DNA from 2 places in the Kitasatospora sp. NPDC052896 genome. Region 2 is predicted to be linked to the other one. Evidence: riboswitches for the same ligand, from Rfam matches in the RefSeq annotation. Region 2 holds a riboswitch; the other holds the start of a gene.

Region 1 (3,324 bases), on a different contig from region 2:
GAGTGCCGTGAGCCGGTCCGCGTGCTCGGGTCCGACCTCCCGTCGCAGGGTGGCGAGGTGACCGGCGACCAGGCCGGTCGCCCGGAGTTCGTCGGCGGCGAAGCCGGTCAGCTCCGCGGAGACGGCGAGGAACCTCTCCGTGGTCGGTCTCAAGGCCACCCCTTCGGTCGGCTGCTGTGGTCACGACACGCTCGGTGCCGCGGGAAGCATTCCTCGCTCCCGGCCGTCCCATGCGTCGCACCGAGCGAGCGGTGCCCGCCCCAGCCGGCTCGGGCTACTCGGGGCCCGTGCGCTCGGCCAGCCGCTCGTAACGCTGGCGTGCCGCCTGCGGGGTGCCGAGGCCGAGGCCGAAGGCGATCTCCTGCCAGGTCATGCCGCGCCCGCGGGCCATCTTGAGCAGGCCGGTCTCCAGCTCGTCCAGCTCGCCGCGGACCAGCGGCAGCAGGGTGAGCGCGGCCGTGACGTCGGCCTGGTCGACCTCCGGTTCACCCTCGTCGAGCAGGGCCGAGCCGGCCATGAGGAGCGCGACCAGCCGGACCACCTCGTGAGGGCCGGGGACGGTCGGATTGGTCTGCCGGCGGCGCTGCTCCTCGGTGGTCGCGTGCCGCTCGGCGAGCCGGAACAGCGCCGCGTACTCGCGCTGTGCGCGGACCTGGCCGGGGTCGGGGGCGGCGAAGGGACCGCTGGTGGGATCGGTTGCTGACATGCCCTCAGGGTGCGATCTGCGCACCTCGTTGTCAATGGACTGTGTTGAACGATCCGTTTAAGTTCCCGATCGCACCGGCCCGAAGGTCAAGCTTTGGTAATCGGTTGCCTTGTGCCGCAAGCATGGGTCTATGCTTGTCGAGGTTTTGCAGGAGGCACCTCGTTCGGTGAGGCGTCTTCACGGACACAGGCCACTGATCCCACCCGTCGAGAGACGCTCCGGATCAGGACAGATCTTCCCGACCTAAGGGTTGATCCCAAGTGGCTTCCGATTCAACGGGATCGGATCACGCCGTGAAGTGCCAAAGCTCTGACGAGTTGGGGTGAACCGGCGCCGTTTCGGTGTGCTGGTCCGCTCCTTGCCGCGTCGATGACACGCACCACGGGGTGCGTCCGGCCGGAAGGAGGCGAGAGACATGGATTCGAGCAGTAGTAGTCCGGGCCACAAACGGCCCCGCATCCGCATGTCACCGTCTTCTTCTCACGGCACGCGGTAACCACCTTCCCTGCGCGAATCTCGAGTCGCACCTCAGTCCCCGCACGGCCACGTGTCGTGACGGCGCCTCAGGCTGCCCGCTCGCAGGGGGGATTGCTGCTGCGTGCCTCCAAACCTCCCCCTGTCACGGGGGGCTCGGGAGGCTCTCAGTCATGACCGACACCATCACCACCACGGACCAGGCCACGGCGCCGCGCGGCGCCGTCCTCGACGACGCCCACATCGGCGACATCAAGGGTGCGCTCGGCACCATCCGGCTGGACGACGACGCCCCGCGCCAGGGCCTGTCCGCCAAGCTCAAGACCCTGCTGGCGATCGTCGGCCCCGGTCTGATCGTCATGGTCGGCGACAACGACGCCGGTGCCTTCGCCACCTACGGCCAGGCCGGCCAGAACTACGGCACCCACCTGCTGTGGACCCTGCTGCTGCTGATACCGGTGCTGTACGTCAACCAGGAGATGGTGCTGCGGCTCGGTGCCGTCACGGGCGTCGGTCACGCCCGGCTGATCCTGGAGCGCTTCGGCAAGTTCTGGGGCGCGTTCTCGGTCATCGACCTCTTCCTGCTCAACGCCCTCACCCTGGTCACCGAGTTCATCGGGATCACGCTGGCCTCCGACTACCTCGGTCTGCCGAAGGTCGCCTCGGTCGTGCTGGCCGCCGCCATCATCGTGGCCTCGGCCTTCACCGGCTCGTTCCGCCGGTTCGAGCGGATCGCCATCGCGCTGTGCGCCGGCTCGCTGCTGCTGATCCCGATCTACTTCATGATCCACCCGAAGACCTCGCAGATGGCCCACGACTTCGTGGTCCCGAACATGCCCGGCGGCAGCGGCCAGCTCGCCACCGTGATGCTCCTGATCATCGGCATCGTCGGCACCACCGTCGCCCCGTGGCAGCTCTTCTTCCAGCAGTCGTACGTCATCGACAAGCGGATCACCCCGCGCTTCATGAAGTACGAGAAGGCCGACCTGTGGATCGGCATCGTCGTGGTGGTCGTCGGTGGCGCGGCGCTCATGGGCTTCTCCGCCGCCGCGTTCGCCGGCACCGACGGCTTCGGCAACTTCACCGACGCCGCCGGCATCGCCAAGGGCCTGGCCCAGTCCTCCGGTCACCTGGCCGGTGTGCTGTTCGCGATCGCCCTGCTGGACGCCTCGATCATCGGCGCCTTCGCCGTCTCGCTCTCCACCGCCTACGCGATCGGTGACGTCTTCGGCATCAAGCACTCGCTGCACCGCGGCATCGGCGGCGCCAAGGGCTTCTACGCCGTCTACGCCGGTCTGGTCGCCGTCGCCGCCACCATCGTGCTGATCCCGGGCTCGCCGCTGGGCCTGCTCACCCAGGGCGTGCAGACGCTGGCCGGCGTGCTGCTCCCGTCCGCGACCGTCTTCCTGCTGCTGCTCTGCAACGACAAGGCCGTCCTCGGCCCCTGGGTCAACGGCCCGCGGACCAACGCCTTCACCGCCGCGGTGATCGGCGTGCTGGTCACCCTGTCGATCATCCTGACCGCCTCGGTGCTCTTCCCGAACATCACCGCCAACGCGATCCTGCAGATCCTGGCCGTCTGCGGTGTGATCGGCGTGCTGACCGCCGGGTACTCCTTCACCCGCCGCCGCACCGCCACCAAGGAGGACCCGATCGACCGGACCGGCCGTGACGAGTGGCGGATGCCGGCGCTGGAGACGCTGACCAAGCCGACCATGTCGACCACCCGCAAGATCGGCATGACCGCGCTGCGCAGCTACCTGCTGGTCGCGATGATCCTGGTGGTCATCAAGATCGTCGAGGTCGCGCTCGGCCACTGACGAGCCCGCCGACGGCCCGCCGACCGCCCCTCACGGGGGTGGTCGGCGGGCCGTCGGCGTCGCTGCCGGCCGGTCGGGGGCCGCGCCGGGGGCGAGGCCGGTCCGGCCGGGCCGGTGGCGTTCAGCCGAGCGCGGTGACGGTGACCCGGGGCAGCAGGTGGTGGTACGCGGCCGGGTCGTAGTCGCCCGCGGTCGGGGCGAGGACGGTGGCGGCGGAGAGGGCGACGGCCCGGGCGAGGCGGGCCGGCCAGGGGAGGGAGTCGAGCAGACCGGTGGTCAGCGCGGCCACCGCGGAGTCGCCCGCGCCGGTGGGGTTGCCGGCCA
Region 2 (3,324 bases):
AGGGCTGACGGGGCGCGGCGCCGGGCTGGGCGCGGCCGGCCCGGTCGCGGGCAGGGCCACCGAGCAGTCGTGGTGGATCCGGGCGATCCGGGGGTAGCACAGAGGCATCATTGCTCCTTTGTCGCGTGCGGGCGGCTTTCGCTCGACTGACGTGACGTCAGTTCTCCGACCACCAGGCGGCTTCCAGTCGCGGCGAGCCGTCCGGGCCGGGCACGGTCCGCCAGTGCGCGCGCGGCGCTCCGGCGCGCCGGACCGTCGCCCCGCTCGGCGTGGGTGCCTGGGCGGCGATGGCCTGGATGACCGGGCTGTCCAGCGGGCTGTCGGCCAGCCGCTCGATGACCCGGGCGAGCATGTCGCGCAGCGGGCGGTGCTGCGGTGCGCTGGCCGGGCGGGCGATCGGGTGGTGGAACGCGGTGAAGACGGACATGACCGGGTGACCTCCGGACGGATGGCGTGCGGGCCGAATGCGGCACGGCACGTGCGGGTGACGGGTGTGAGGGCGCTGCGCACGGCCCCGGCGGCCCCGACACGGTGGCGCGTGACGGACCTCGTCAGCGCGTGTCGCGGGCGGACCGGGCCGCTCGGAGTCCGGGCCGCGGGCGGCCCGGACTATGGGTACTGGGATCCATGGGCGCTCGCCTCCTCCCGGTGTTCGCGACGGTCTGCCCGTCTCGGCTGTGGCAGGGCGTGGGCCGGCTCGAAACGGCCGGTCGCCCCGGGTGGTGTGCTCCAACTCGGCTGAGTCGGAAGGTGTTTGAGATCGATCGATCCCGCAGTTGGTGGACCAAACCCAAGCCAGCATAGTCCGGTCCGGCTCGGTGTCCGCGCCCTTGACGGAACCCTGACGTGACGTGAACGCGGGGTTGTCGCGGACGCCGGGGGCAGGGCGTCAGGCGTCCGGAGCCGGCTGTCCGGTGCCGGACCGGGCCGCCCGCTCGGCGATGGCGTGGGCCGCGGTCGACGGCAGGTCCAGGTGCTGGGCCAGCCAGGGCGCGCGGTGTCCCTGCATGGCCAGCAGGTAGGCGGTGTGCACCCGGGCGTCGTAGGCGACGTCGGGCGAGGTGGTGGCGGCGAAGTCGCGGGCGTCCAGCAGGTAGCGGCGCGGCGTGCCGTCGTGCAGGGTGAGCCGCAGCGACCCGCGCACGGCGGGTGCCGTGAGGAGAACGGGGACGACCGGGGCGGTCCGGGCAGCCGGTGCGGCGGCGGGGCGCCGGTAGCTGCGGATCGCGCGGAGCAGGCGTCCGCCGGAGTGCCGGCGGGCGGTCTCCGGGCGGCCGAGGACGTGCGGCAGGGCGACCATGGTCATGGCGGAACCTCCAAGGCGGGCAAGGCCGTTGGACGGCACGCGGAAACCCGGTGTGGCGGCCCCGGGAGCGGGGCGGGCAGGCCGGGAGCGGGTCAGCGCGGGCCGGAGGCGGGCGGATACGGGCGGTCACCGAACCGGAGAGGGGCCGGTGCGCCCGGACTACTCGGACTACTTCCAGTACTCGGACCGTTGTCCATGACGCTCGCCTCCTTCCGGTCGGGGCGGTTCTCGCCTCGTACGCGGCAAGGAGCGGACCAGCACGAAACTGCTGGTTCACCCCAACTCGTCAGAGCTTTGGCACTCCACGGCGTGATCCCTCCCGAAGGTGGGAAGCCACTTGGGATCAACCCTTAATTCGGGAAGATCTGTCCTGAACCTGGGCGTCTCTCGACGTCGTCGGGTCAGTGGCCTGTGTCCGTGAAGACGCCTCACCGAACGAGGTGCCTCCTGCAAACGTTGGCAACTATAGACCCTTCGGGCGACCGGCGTCAGCCGTCGGGCGTCAGGTGTCCAGTTCGGCGAGCACCTCGGTGAGCCAGTCGATCCAGAAGGTCTCCAGCCGGATTCCGCCGCGCAGCACCAGGTGGTGCAGCCGGTTCTCCTCGGCCGACCGCTCGGCCGGGAAGTCGCGCCGCTCGATCTCCGCGTACTCGGCCAGTCGCGTTCGGTGCAGGGCGAGGTGCCGGCGCAGCTCGTCGACCAGGCCGTCCGTGCCGACCACCGCCGCCGCCCGCAGCCGGACCAGCAGGGCGTCGCGGATCTCCTTCGGCTCGGCGGGCTCGGCCACCCAGGTGGCCAGCTCGGCCCGGCCGGCCGGCAGCACCTCGTACTCCTTCCGCTGCCCCCGGGTGGGGGTGGTCTGCGGGAGCGCGCGGATCAGCCCGGCCTGTTCCAGCTTGCCCAGTTCGCGGTAGATCTGCTGGTGCGTGGCGGACCAGAAGAACCCGATGGACTTGTCGAACCGACGGGTCAACTCCAGCCCGGAGGACGGCTTTTCGAGCAGGGCGGTGAGGATCGCGTGCGGTAGCGACATGGTCGGCCAAGCCTCCGGTGCGGTACGGGCGGCGGGCGCGCGGAGCGGACCGCCGGCCCGTCCCGCGCGCGGGTGCTGGGGGAAGCCTAGGTGTTCTGACCCTCACGGCTCAGAACACCTAGGGCCTGCCTCGGGTGGGACGGGCCGGTCAGATGATGGCGGCCAGCTCGGTGCCCTGGCGGATCGCCCGCTTGGCGTCGAGTTCGGCGGCCTCGTCCGCGCCGCCGATCAGGTGCGCATCGAGGCCCCGGGCGCGCAGCGCCTGGTACAGGTCGCGCCGTGGCTCCTGGCCGGTGCAGAGCACGACGGTGTCCACCGCGAGGGTGCGACGCTCGCCGTCGACGGTCAGGTGCAGGCCCTCGTCGTCGACGCGGTGGTAGGTGGCGCCGGCGATCATGGTGACCCCGCGGTGTTTGAGCTCGGTGCGGTGGATCCAGCCGGTGGTCCGGCCGAGACCGGCACCGACCTTGCCGGCCTTGCGCTGCAGCAGGTGGACGGCGCGCGGCGGGGCGGGCCGCTCGGGCCGGCGCAGGCCGCCGGGCGCGCGGTACTCGGGGTCGATGCCCCACTGGCGGTAGAAGGCCTGTGGGTCCCGGTCGGCCGCGGTGGTCGGCTGGCCGGTCTGCTCGGTCTGGTCGGTGAGGAACTCCGCGACGTCGAAGCCGATGCCGCCCGCGCCGATGATCGCCACCCGCTCGCCGACCGGCGCACCGTCCCGCAGTACGTCGAGGTAGCCAAGCACGCTCGGGTGGTCGACGCCCGGCAGTTCGGGGACACGCGGGGTGACCCCGGTGGCGAGCACGATCTCGTCGAAGTCGGCCGCGGCGAGCCGGTCGGCGGTGACCGTCGAGCCGAGCTCCAACTCGACGCCGAGGGTGTCGAGTTGGTTGCGGTAGTAGCGGATTGTCTCGTCGAACTCCTCCTTGCCGGGCACCCGTCGGGCGATGTTGAGCTGCCCGCCGATCCGCTCGGCGCTGTCGAAGAG

Evidence for each region. Region 2 has a riboswitch for magnesium ahead of ACIGXM_RS27965 (hypothetical protein). Riboswitches for the same ligand answer to the same signal wherever they lie in the genome.
Region 1: it holds a riboswitch for magnesium, as region 2 does, so the genes downstream of both, ACIGXM_RS27300 (NRAMP family divalent metal transporter) here and ACIGXM_RS27965 (hypothetical protein) in region 2, are expected to answer to the same signal.

What each region holds. Positions count from the first base shown of each region.
Region 1 covers NZ_JBITZU010000017.1:138,136-141,459, forward strand. The annotation lists gene ACIGXM_RS27290 (hypothetical protein) at 1-153, opposite strand, end outside; gene ACIGXM_RS27295 (DNA-binding protein) at 275-706, opposite strand; M-box (ykoK) riboswitch at 858-1,035, shown strand; gene ACIGXM_RS27300 (NRAMP family divalent metal transporter) at 1,354-3,000, shown strand; gene ACIGXM_RS27305 (1-phosphofructokinase family hexose kinase) at 3,122-3,324, opposite strand, start outside.
Region 2 covers NZ_JBITZU010000019.1:32,420-35,743, reverse strand. The annotation lists gene ACIGXM_RS27975 (winged helix-turn-helix domain-containing protein) at 1-111, opposite strand, end outside; gene ACIGXM_RS27970 (hypothetical protein) at 158-427, opposite strand; gene ACIGXM_RS27965 (hypothetical protein) at 890-1,306, opposite strand; M-box (ykoK) riboswitch at 1,577-1,753, opposite strand; gene ACIGXM_RS27960 (PadR family transcriptional regulator) at 1,809-2,339, opposite strand; gene ACIGXM_RS27955 (FAD-dependent oxidoreductase) at 2,488-3,324, opposite strand, start outside.